3 regions of the Arthrobacter sp. SIMBA_036 genome follow, and region 2 is predicted to be linked to each of the others. Evidence: riboswitches for the same ligand, from Rfam matches in the RefSeq annotation. Region 2 holds a riboswitch; each other region holds the start of a gene.
The links. Region 2 has a riboswitch for cyclic di-AMP ahead of SB659_RS11445 (hypothetical protein). Riboswitches for the same ligand answer to the same signal wherever they lie in the genome.

Region 1: linked by a shared signal. The riboswitch ahead of SB659_RS04510 (C40 family peptidase) and the one ahead of SB659_RS11445 (hypothetical protein) in region 2 are both predicted to bind cyclic di-AMP.
Region 3: linked by a shared signal. The riboswitch ahead of SB659_RS09885 (hypothetical protein) and the one ahead of SB659_RS11445 (hypothetical protein) in region 2 are both predicted to bind cyclic di-AMP.

Annotation. Positions count from the first base shown of each region.
Region 1 covers NZ_JAWRXG010000002.1:396,577-400,418, reverse strand. Annotated here, with positions in the region: gene SB659_RS04520 (metal-dependent transcriptional regulator) at 1-455, shown strand, start outside; cyclic di-AMP (ydaO/yuaA leader) riboswitch at 597-838, shown strand; gene SB659_RS04515 (M23 family metallopeptidase) at 843-1,667, shown strand; cyclic di-AMP (ydaO/yuaA leader) riboswitch at 1,806-1,972, shown strand; gene SB659_RS04510 (C40 family peptidase) at 2,034-2,738, shown strand; gene SB659_RS04505 (NlpC/P60 family protein) at 2,838-3,635, shown strand.
Region 2 covers NZ_JAWRXG010000007.1:143,964-147,805, forward strand. Annotated here, with positions in the region: gene SB659_RS11440 (PucR family transcriptional regulator) at 1-35, shown strand, start outside; gene SB659_RS11445 (hypothetical protein) at 180-1,283, opposite strand; cyclic di-AMP (ydaO/yuaA leader) riboswitch at 1,298-1,447, opposite strand; gene SB659_RS11450 (ATP-dependent DNA ligase) at 1,643-2,707, shown strand; gene SB659_RS11455 (DUF6480 family protein) at 2,728-2,988, opposite strand; gene SB659_RS11460 (alpha/beta fold hydrolase) at 3,111-3,842, opposite strand, start outside.
Region 3 covers NZ_JAWRXG010000006.1:70,572-74,413, forward strand. Annotated here, with positions in the region: gene SB659_RS09875 (response regulator transcription factor) at 1-547, shown strand, start outside; gene SB659_RS09880 (ATP-binding protein) at 551-2,044, shown strand; cyclic di-AMP (ydaO/yuaA leader) riboswitch at 2,153-2,336, shown strand; gene SB659_RS09885 (hypothetical protein) at 2,341-3,219, shown strand; gene SB659_RS09890 (glycosyltransferase) at 3,391-3,842, shown strand, end outside.

The DNA.
Region 1 (3,842 bases), on a different contig from region 2:
TGGCCGAGCGGCTCTTGGCAGATGTGATCGGATTGGATTGGGCCTACGTCCATGACGAAGCCTGCCGTTGGGAACACGTTATGAGCGAACGCGTCGAACGCAGGCTTTACGAGCTTCTCGAGCACCCCACCGAATCTCCCTACGGCAATCCGATCCCAGGGCTCGAAGCAATCGGTGGTTTGGCCGCCGTCCCTGCGGACCGCCCGGATGTCAACCTTCTGCAGGCCATGGACGGTTACGGCTCCGATTCGCGGGTGCTCATCAGCCGCCTCGCCGAACCTATCCAAGTGGAGCCGGAGCTGTTGACCCAGTTGGATGAAGGTGGAATCCGGCCAGGAGCATTAGTGTCACTGGAGCGAGTGGGCGAGTACATCTCCGTTCGGGTCCCCGGCATTGAAGGCGCCTTGGAACTTCCTCCCGAGGTCGCCGGCCACGTCTTTGTTTCCCTCGGCTAATACGCCGGGCAACATTAAGCGCCGCTGCAATTCTCCTGCTGTGGCAGGACTTGCCATCACTATTTCCCTGTTGATAACGAATTTATTACTGGGGGACTTAATCCCCTATAGTTGATTATTGGCGCCGATACCAAAGCGTTACCTGATCCGGAGCCGAACTCTGCCAGCGGATCAGGTGTTCCACCCCTTACTGGCAGAGGCGGGGGAACCACTAGCGGCTGTCTAAAGAAGCAGCCTTGGGGTGAAGTCCGCAGCAGAAGTGCCCACTGATACAGGTCCTCTTGGGGATACCTGTGTGCCGTGAGCGCTGAGCGCGGGCCGGGTCTTTGAACTCTCTGACTCGAATCCGACAGCTAACTTCGCAGGCTTTTCAGAGAGGAATAGAGTTTGACATCGCAGAACGTCAGGGGCCGCCGTCGCGCATCCGGCCCTGCTGCTGAGGTGGGGCCTGCCCGCGTTGCTACGGAAATCCGGCCCCGCGAGGCCAGCCGCCAGCGGCGACGGAAAGGTCCGCTGCGTCAAGTGGCCGACTTCGCCGCAGCCAGCGGAGTAGGTCAGAAAGCCGGCATCGCCCTTGCTGCTACCGGCTTGGCGCTGACAGTCGGCCTGCCAGGCACCAGCCCGATGATGGCTACCTCGGACTCTGGCCAAACCGAGTCTGCGCTGTCTGTAGCCGGTACCCAGCCGGAGGTATCCGCAGCGGCATCGGCCAAAATCGACTTCAGCCGTGCTGCCGTTTCCACGGCAGCGGATCCCGATGGCAAGCTGAAGCAGCTACTGAGCGCCCAGTCTGTGGCCAGCATCCAGCGTTCATCGTCCCAAGGCACTTTGGGTGCCCCCTTGGACACGCTTGTCACCGCATCGCCGTTCGGTTACCGCGTCAGTCCGCTGACGGGCGGCACCGGTGACTTCCACCGCGGCCAAGACTTCGTGGCGCAGTGCGGCACCGCGGTCCATGCTGCCGCGGCCGGCAAAGTAACTTTCGCAGGATGGCACGAGTACGGTGGCGGCAACCGTGTGGTCATAGATCACGGAAACGGCTTGGAAACTACCTACAACCACCTGTCGTCCTTCAACGTCAAGGTGGGCCAGACGGTCAGCCGCGGCGACGTCGTGGCCCTCAGCGGCACCACGGGAGCCTCCACAGGCTGCCACCTCCACTTTGAAGTCCAGGTCAATGGCGAAGTCGTTGACCCCATGGGCTGGCTCTGACCAACGTGATGGCCATCTCTCGATTCCATGAGGCCGCTCGTGACCTGAATGTGACATTCGCGTTCAACTGTTGTACCGTACATAACGCATCGGCTTTTTAGGGGGCCGGTGCACTTGAGTGGATTGCCTAGCTCTGCCACCGCTCGAGTTCCGTTCGCAAAATCGTCTGGCAGGGGCGGGGGAACCACTTCTGGTCTTCGCAAGAAGGCCTTGGGGTTAAGTCGCAAAGCTTCTCTGAAGCAGCGCGGCCGGATGACTCCCATCCGAATCCGACAGCTCACCTCGCAGGCATTGGGAGAGGCTACCTACGTGTCATCACGCACTACCCCTGCGCGCCACCGCGCCCAAGCGGTTCGTAAGAACCCCTTGAACACTCTTTCTACGGCTGTTTCTTCCAACGCAGGTACAGTAGGCCGCCAGGCCGTCGTGTTGGCAGCAGCCTCCGGTCTCATTCTCAGCGTTGGTTTGCCCGCGCAGGCTGCCGACACCGGCGTTTCCGCTTCGGAAGCCTCCGGTACCCAGCAGATGGTAGCCACAGCAGTGGTAACCGCGGAGCCCACCGCCACCGTTGCCTTCGAGAGCCCCGTTGTGGCCACGCAGGAGGCTCCGAAGGTTGTCCAGGCAGTTGCCGAGACTCCCGATGCCTCAACCCAGGCCGCTACAGGCGCCACGAACAACGCAGGCACGTCGGAAACTGTTACCGCACAGTCGGCCGTAGCCAAGGATGGCGTTTCCAGCGCCGCAGCTTCGGGCCTGGCAGCAATCGCCTACACCGGCATCGGCCACCCCTACGTTTGGGGCGGCACCACGCCCAACGGTTGGGACTGCTCCGGCTTCACTCAGTGGGTCTACGCCCAGGCCGGCATCAGCATCCCACGCACGAACGCCTGGACTGTCATGAAGCCCACCAACACTCCTGCTCCTGGCGATCTCGTCATGCAGAATGGCGGAGCCCACGTTGGCATCTACGTTGGCAACGGCATGATGATCAGCGCCTTGAACCCGAGCCAGGGCACGTTGCTGCATGCAGCAGCTGCCACGGGTACATCCTCCTTCTTCACTCTCCGCTAGAAAAACACCCAGTTCACGACTGAGCAGCATTCCCCCAAGTGCTGGTCGGTCACTACCCGCGCGTAACCCCATAGCGCGGATACGAAAGAGAAAAACATCATGATCAGTGCAAACAAGGTTGCACGGCACCGCGCGGAAGCTCCCAAGACGAGCTCGCTTGCCGTCATCGCAAAAGCAGTCAGTGAGAACGCAGGTGGCGTCGGCCGCCAAGCCGCAGTAATTGCCGCCGCTTCAGGCCTTGTCCTGACCAGCGGTGTAGCTGCCAACGCGGCTGATACGAACGTTCAGCGTGAGTCGACCTCCACGTCCACCCTCGACGTCCAGCCGGTAGCACAGGCAACGATCGCAGCTGATTCCACTGTTGCCATCTCTTACGAGAGCCCCGTGATCACCACGGTAGAAGCTCCGGCCCCCGTGGTTGAGCAGGCTCCTGCCAAGGCGGAAGCTGCGCCGACGGCAGCTGCTCAGGCCAGTGCCCCCGCGACCACTGCCACCACCGGCGGTAACGCAACCCTGGCTGTGAACTCCACCTCCAGCGCTACCAAGGCTCCGGTTGCCTCCAGCGGCCTCGGTGCTGCAATTGCTGCAGCCGCCTACGCGCAGTTGGGCGTGAACCAGGACTGCACCATGCTGGTCACCAACTCGCTGGCTGCCGTGGGCATCCACTTCCACGACTGGCCTGCTGGTTACCTCTCCCTCGGCCGCACGGTCAGTGCAGCAGAAGCACAGCCCGGTGACCTCGCCTACTACGCCAACGGCGGTTTGGCCGGCGAGGCCCACATTGCCGTGTACGTAGGCAACGGCATGGCGGTCCACGGTGGCTGGGACGGCTACACCACCAAGCTGTTCAGCGTAAACGTAGGCTCCGGCCCGGTCTTCATCCGCGTCAACGGCTAAGTTCACCTCTTCCGAACACCCTGCTGGCTCCATGCCGGCAGGGTGTTCTGCTTTAACCGATGTGTTCTTCTTTAACCTGCAGAGGATGCTCTGGAACGCCGCACATGGGGCGCCTAATTCTGAACACCGCACAAATTTTTGCCGACATCGCACGTGAAACGACAGATAAATTCGTTGATATGGCATAGAAGTGCTTACCCTTATGGT
Region 2 (3,842 bases):
AGGCACGGCGCTGGGCCGGCAGGCCGAGGATCTAGTCCCGTGACCCTGGGCCTCTCAGGAGCGCTGGAGTCGTTGGCAGCTCCAGCGGCCAATTCGGCCCCGAACCAAGGCCGTCCGGCTCGCGCGGCAGTACCGGCCATGCCAGCCAGTGTGTCCGAACGCTGTAGGCAGTCGAGGGCTCATTTGAGCGCCTTCTTGACGGTGCCGAGAAGGGATCCCAGCGCCGACTGCCCCGAGGATTGCGGTGCAGGGCTCGGGGCCTGGGTGGCGGTGGGCTGAGGTGTGGGTGTTGCCGTGGGGTGCTGCGTTGAGGTGGCAGTAGGCGTCGAGGTGGGCGGCTGTGCTGGGACGTTGTCCGAAGCCGCGCCGCTAGCAACTGGCTGGGCAGGAACAGGCTGAGCAGGAACAGGCGCGGGTGCGGCTGGCGTGCCCGGAGCTGCTGGTTGGGCTGCCGAAGGAACCCACACTGGCGGCGCAAGGGAAACTGTGGGGGTGCCGGAGGCCGCGGGCGACGACGACGCCGCGGTATCCGGCGCGTCCGGAACAGTGGCAGCTTGGCTGACATCGGATGACTCCGCAGATGGCGTTGCACCCGATGAGGCAGCCACAGCGGATGCGGTGCTGGAACCACCGGGAACACCGGAGATCGAGGCCGTGGTTTGTGCAGTCGTGTCACCGGCGCCGCCGCCGCTGGCGTCCGTGACCTTGCTTTCGCTGCCGAAGAACGGAAGATCGAGAGCCTGGCCTACCGTGCCCACAGTCAAGGCGAGCCCCAATGCCCCAGCCACCATGGCCATGCGCTGGCTCATGTGGCGGACTGACGCGGCCTTGTGTAGTACCGCGTATGGTTCGCGACTGTATTGGCGCGGCCGGTGGTGCGGAAGCGCTGAGACCTCGGCCGTTTGGAGCGGGATGGCTGCCGTGACTGCTTCAGTAGTGGCGGGCTGAACGGCCGGAACGATTGGAATCTGAACTGTGGCCAGAGCTTCGGCGGCTAGGGCTTCTCCGGCCAGAGCTTCGGGGACGCTCGCGGTTTCCTCGAACGCGGTTTGCCTGGGCTGGGGCTCCGCTGCGGCGGGTCGTTCGGCGTCAACGGCTTGGCTGGCGTCGTCGTCGATGCCCACGCCGGAAGCGTGCTCGCGTTGCCGCTCGGCGGCACGCCGTGCCGCACGGGTCATCGGTACTGCCGGGTCGGCAATTGCGGGACTGTCAGTGGACGCCCGACGGCGGCCGGTTGGTTTGGCGCGCTCGCTCTCACGCAGGGCGCGTCGCGGCTGATCCATGGTTGGGGACATGGTTGTTGCCTCTCGACGCCTTCGAGGTTAGCTGTCGGGTTCGGACGAGGCCGTCCGGCCGCGGCTGGCGGCTACACCCCAAGGGCTTGTCGGGGAACAAGCCCGGAACACTGGGTCCCCCGTCTCTGCCGTGGGTCTAGCGGAATCCCGGATTGCGGCAGAGCTCGGCGTCAGCCCGGAAACGGCCCAGCGGAGTTCCGGGTCGCCCTATGAAGTTACCCTAGGCGGAAAACAAAGTCACATTAATGTAACGGCTGCGCGGTCGTCACAGGTCCCGCCCGCAACACGGCCGGATATCCATCGCCGAACACTAGCTTCACTGGGCCAGGGCAGGTAGACATTGACCTATGGACCTGCCCGTGATGCCGCCCGTCTCGCCCATGCTCGCCAAGTCAGTCCCTGACATCCCCGATGTTGGGCACTACGAGCCCAAGTGGGACGGCTTCCGGACCATCGTCTTCAAGGACGGGGACGAGATCGTCCTCGGCAGCCGGAATGAGAAGCCCATGACCCGGTACTTCCCGGAGCTCGTGGCGGCGCTGCAGGGGAACCTTCCGGACAAGTGCGTCATCGACGGCGAGATTGTCCTGATCCAAGGCAACAGGCTGGAATTCGAGGTTCTCCAGCAACGCATCCATCCTGCCGATAGCAGGGTCCGGATGCTGGCGGAGAAGACCCCGGCGTCGATGGTCGCCTTCGACATCCTTGCGTTAGGCGACGAGGACCTGACGGGTCGGCCTTTTTCGCAACGCCGAGCAATCCTGGAGCAAGCACTCTCCACGGCCGAACCCCCTGTGTACATCACCCCCGCAGTGACCGACTTGGAGAGGGCCAAGGAGTGGTTCGTCCAACTGGAAGGCGCAGGGCTGGATGGCGTGCTGTCCAAACCACTTGACGGCACATATCAACCCAACAAGCGCGTCATGTTCAAGACCAAGCACGTGCGAACCGCGGACTGCGTGGTGGCGGGTTTCCGTTGGCATAAGACGGCAAAGGTCGTCGGGTCCATGCTGCTGGGCCTTTACGACGACGACGGGCGGCTTCACCACGTGGGGGTGGTGGCATCGTTCCCCATGGCCAAAAGGGAGAGCCTGGTGGCCGAGTTGGAACCGTACCAGGTGGACCTCGGCGACCATCCATGGGGTGAGTGGGCCACGCAAGATGAAGCGGCGGGTGGTTCCAGGATGCCTGGGGCCCAGAGCAGGTGGAGCGGCGGCAAGGACTTCTCTTTCGTCCCGCTTCGCCCTGAACTGGTGATCGAAGTGGCGTACGACTATATGGAGGGCGATCGTTTCCGGCACACCACCCAGTTCCGGCGGTGGCGGACCGACCGGACACCCGGTAGTTGCACCTACTCCCAGCTGGAGGAACCGGCCGATTACGATCTCGGCGAGATCCTGAAGCTCACGTAGTCTACGGGGTAGCTACGGCGTTACTCGTCGTGTCCTTGATCCATGCTCATACTGTCCTCGGCGGGCGGGGTTTCACCTGGCGGGACGCCCCCTCCCGGTTCCAGCCCGGTGATGTTGCCGTTGAGGGGGTCGGGGTTTGCCGAGGCAGCGGGATCATCATCGCGATCCCGGCGCATCTCCGGGTCTTCATGGATGCTGTCCGCTGAAGCCGTGGTGTCCACGGGTCCCTTAGCGCCGGTTACGCCGAAGCCTTGTGTTTCTTCCTTCGAGTCCTTGGTCACGAGCAACCCTTTCGTAAGCAAACTTACTATTGCGTTGATATGGCCAGCCTAGCCGGGCAACACGGACCCAACAAGGGCAGGCGGGGTGACCGGCCGGCGTCGTACACTTCCAGGGGCGCCGCTCAGCGGTGGCGGGCCGTCGCGGAGACGAAGCTCCGAATGGCGTCGGCCACTGCCTTGCGGCGCATATGCTGGGCCACATGTCCGACGCCGGGAATCTCCACCAAGCGTCCTTGGGGGACAGTCCTGGAGAGCCGCAGGCACCACTCCGGCCCGGCCACGTGGTCGCGGCTTCCACGGAGGATCAGTACCGGCACCGTAATCCCGGCTAACCGTGCCTGGGTTGGGTACTGCATCATGACGGGCAGCTCGGTGAGATACCAGCGGGGTCCGCAACGCAGGTAATCGCTGATGACCAACCAGTTGGACGACGGGCTCTCGCGCAGCAGGCCATCGAGGCCGAGCGCAACGGACTGGCGCCACAGGTTCTTGTGCTTGGAGTCGACCACCGGGCCCATCAAGACCACGCGATCGGCATGCTCCGGTGCATGCAACGCAGCTTCAATCGCGAACTGCACCCCCATGGAATGGCCCACCAAAATGTAGGACTCGATTCCGCAGGACGCCAAGGCCGCGGCAATGAACGCCCCGTAATCTTCTACCTGAAGTCGCCGTCCCGGCTTGGGCGTGCCTGCGAAACCTGGCAGGTCCAAGGAATAGGTGGGGGAATCCGCGCCAAGGACCGCGTGGAGCCGGGCGAGGTACCTGTGCGATACCCCGATGCCGTGGATCAGGATGTAGGCGGGCTCGCTGCTCGCGCTGCCGTGGCTTGCGGCTGGCGTTGGTGGTGTCGC
Region 3 (3,842 bases), on a different contig from region 2:
TCCGGATGTACTGGTGTTGGATGTCATGCTTCCCGGATTCGACGGCGTCGAGGCCCTCGGCCGCATCCGTGCCTTTGCCCCTGAGGTGCCGGCGTTGTTCCTGACGGCCAAGGATGCGGTTCAGGACCGCATCGTGGGCCTAGCTGCCGGCGGGGACGATTACGTGACAAAGCCTTTCAGCATGGAAGAAGTTCTCCTTCGACTTCACCGACTGATCCAGCGTTCGGGGGTCGCGGCGATGGACACGGCGGAACTGGTGGTGGGAGACCTGCGGCTGAACGTTGACACCCGCGAGGTCACCCGTGGCGGCGAGGACATTCCCCTCACCGCAACGCAGTTCGACCTGTTGCGTTACCTCATGGAAAATCCCAAAAGGGTGGTCAGCAAAGCCCAAATCCTGGACAGGGTGTGGGACTACGATTTCGGTGGCCAAGCCAACATCGTGGAACTGTACATCTCCTACCTGCGCAAGAAAATCGAAGCAAACCATCCTCCAATGATTCACACCGTGCGTGGCGCGGGGTACGTCATCAAGCCCGCGGACTAAGAATTGACCACACTCTCAGGAGTAGCCAAGACCCCGCACCGTAGCTGGCTCAATCCATCGACCTGGCATTTGCGCACCCGCTTGGTCCTCGTAGCCATGGTCCTTTTGGTCGCCATTTGCGGTGCCGTGGGGCTGGTGAGCTACGCGTCCATGGACTTGGTTTTCAATAAGCAGCTCGACATGCAGCTGGCACAAGCCTCGGGCCGCGCGAACGACTTCGGAAGGGCGCCGTCGAACTTTCCCTCGTCCGGAAGGCCTGACCCGCTGGAAGCGCGTGGCCAAGGCGCAGGAACGCTCAACGCCCGCATCAGCGGAACCACGGTCAGCAGCTCCGGGCTCATCGATGCCGGCGGCAACCGGGTGGCGTTGTCCTCCGCGGATCAGCAAGTACTTTTGTCACTCCCCCGCGGGAACCTGCCCGTGGACCGTTCGCTCTCCAACGGCGACTACCGCCTGGTCGCCGTCGAAACCCCCTACGGAGACGTGATCGTGACAGGCCTGCCGCTGGCTGACAAACAAAGCACAGAGGCTTCGCTGGTATGGACCATGGTCCTTGTGTCGTTGGGTGGCCTTGTCTTGATTGGCCTCGCAGGCACCGTGGTCATTCGACGGACCATGCGTCCGCTCGAGCAACTGGCCGACGTCGCCACCAAAGTATCCCGTCTGCCGCTCGACGCCGGTGAGGTGGCACTGGGCGTACGGGTGCCGCCTTCGGCCGCGCATCCAGGGACGGAAGTGGGCAGCGTCGGCTATGCCCTGAATCAGATGCTGGACAACGTAGCGAACGCCTTGGAAGCCCGACAGCAAAGCGAAACCAAGGTCCGCCAATTCGTCGCGGACGCTTCCCACGAACTGCGCACGCCGCTCACTGCCATCCGTGGCTACACAGAGCTGCTGCGGATGACGGAAACTTTCACCGATGACGGCCGCAAATCGTTGGCCCGCGTCCAAAGCCAGTCGGAGCGCATGACCACGCTGGTAGAGGACCTGCTGCTGCTGGCCCGCTTGGATGAGGGACAACCCCTGCATGTCACCGATGTGGACCTCACGCAGTTGGTCATTGAGACCGTCAATGACGAGAAAGTCATGGCACCGGACCATCACTGGCAACTGCGGCTTCCCGATGAACCGATCTCCGTCCGGGGAGATGCGACGCAACTGCATCAGGTGATGGCCAATTTGCTCTCGAACGCCCGCAAACATACCGATCAGGGCACTACCGTGGTGACCGGTGTATCGCTTTCGGCAGACGGCAGCGCCGTGGTCTCCGTGACGGACAACGGCCCTGGCATACCCGAGGACTTTCAACGCCGCATCTTCTCGAGGTTTGCCCGTGCAGACGCTGCCAGGTCGGGGTCCGAAGGTACCTCGGGGCTGGGTCTGTCCATCGTCGAGTCCATAGTCCGAGCACATGGGGGGAACGTGGAAGTGACATCCCGTCCGGGACGGACGGAGTTCGCCTTGCGTCTTCCGTCAATGAACACCGGACTGACGTAACGAAACGAGCAAGCCGACTCTCCGCAATCGTGATCTCTGTTACCTAAATGTGACTTTGGGCGAAGGGTCCTGTACCGTCGAAAGGGTGGGTCGCTCCAACTGGCCCACTTCCGGGATGCGCCGAGCTCTGCCACTTCCCGGAGTCCGTTCTTCTTTGAGGCAGAGACGGGGGACCCAGAGTCTCCGGGCCAGGCCTAGTGCCGGCCCTTGGGGTGAAGCCGCAGCGTGATGCGCGGCCGGATGACCTCATCCGAACCCGACAGCTAACTCCGCAGGCGCTGAGAGGCAATCAAACCATGTCTGAATTTAACGATCAGGCGCGCCCTTCCGCGCGCCACCGTGACGAACACAGCACACCCCTGACCAAGTCGCAGTCCGTCCTAAAGAACGCTGCCCGCCGGGGTAAAAGCGGCTACCGCATGTCGGTAGTGGCCGGCGTTATCGCCGCAGGGCTGGGTGTTGCATCGCTGGGCCAGGCCGCGAATGCGGCGTTCACTCTTCCTGAAATGAGCAAGGCAGCGGAGACCCAGTCGTCCGCACAGTCTGACAGCAAGGCTAAGGACGCTGTGGCACAAGCTGTAGCAAAGGCCGACGCCGCCAGGCAGGCCGCTGCAGACAAGGCCGCTGCAGACAAGGCCGCTGCAGACAAGGCAGCAGCTGACAAGGCTGCGGCAGATAAGGCAGCAGCGGACAAAGCTGCTGCCGACCAAGCAGCAGCAGCGAAAGCAGCAGCTGACAAGGCCGCTGCGGACCAAGCCGCTGCCGCACAAAAAGCTGCTGCCGATGCTGCCGCCAAGCAGGCGGCTGACGCTGCCGCCGCCAAGACCGCTGCTGCCGCGCAGGCTGCCGCCACCCCCGTGGCTGTAGACGATCCTGCCGGCGCCAAGGCCTATGCAGCAAGCATTCTCTCCAGCTACGGCTGGAGCCAGGGCGAAATGACCGCCTTGGACGCCCTGTGGGAAAGGGAATCAGGATGGCGGACCACCGCGACCAACGCTTCCAGCGGTGCCTACGGCATTGTCCAGTCCCTTCCCGCTTCCAAGATGGCTACTGCCGGCGCTGACTGGCAGACCAACTACCAGACCCAAATCAAGTGGGGGCTGGACTACATCAAGCAACGCTACGGCTCCCCCTCGGCTGCCCTCGCGTTCCACTTGGCCAATAACTGGTACTAAACCACCACGGCTAACCATCGCCGCACTGGCCCTGATTGCCGCACTGTCCCTGCATGTCCACTACAGCATCCGCTGCAGTAGGCACTGGGGACGGTGCGGCAATTCCGGTTTCACAGTCACATCACAGCTTCCGCCTAAAGCACTCATACGAGGCTGCCCCACGCTGGATACATGACGCTCACAGATCCGGCAACAGGCGCACCACCAAGCCCACGTCAATGGGACCCGGCATCCTCCGCTGTACCGCTTGCGCAAGCGCGGCGCTCTCCGGTTGATACCCACACCGCCGTTCCGGTCCTTGACGTGACAATCCCGGTCCACAACGAGGAAAGCGACGTTGAAGCCTGCCTCCGCAGGCTGCACGCGCACCTTGCGGACACGTTCCCCCACAGCTTCCGCATCACCGTGGCCGATAACGCAAGCACGGACAACACCCTCCGGATCGCGGAAAGACTTGGCCGGGAAATCCCGGAAATCGCGGTGATGCGATTCGAGGAAAAAGGCCGTGGAAACGCGCTGCGGCAAGTATGGCTGGCTTCGCCCTCGCCGGTCTTGGCCTACATGGACGTCGACCTCTCCACCGACCTGGCCGCCCTTGCCCCGCTCCTTGCGCCCCTCATTTC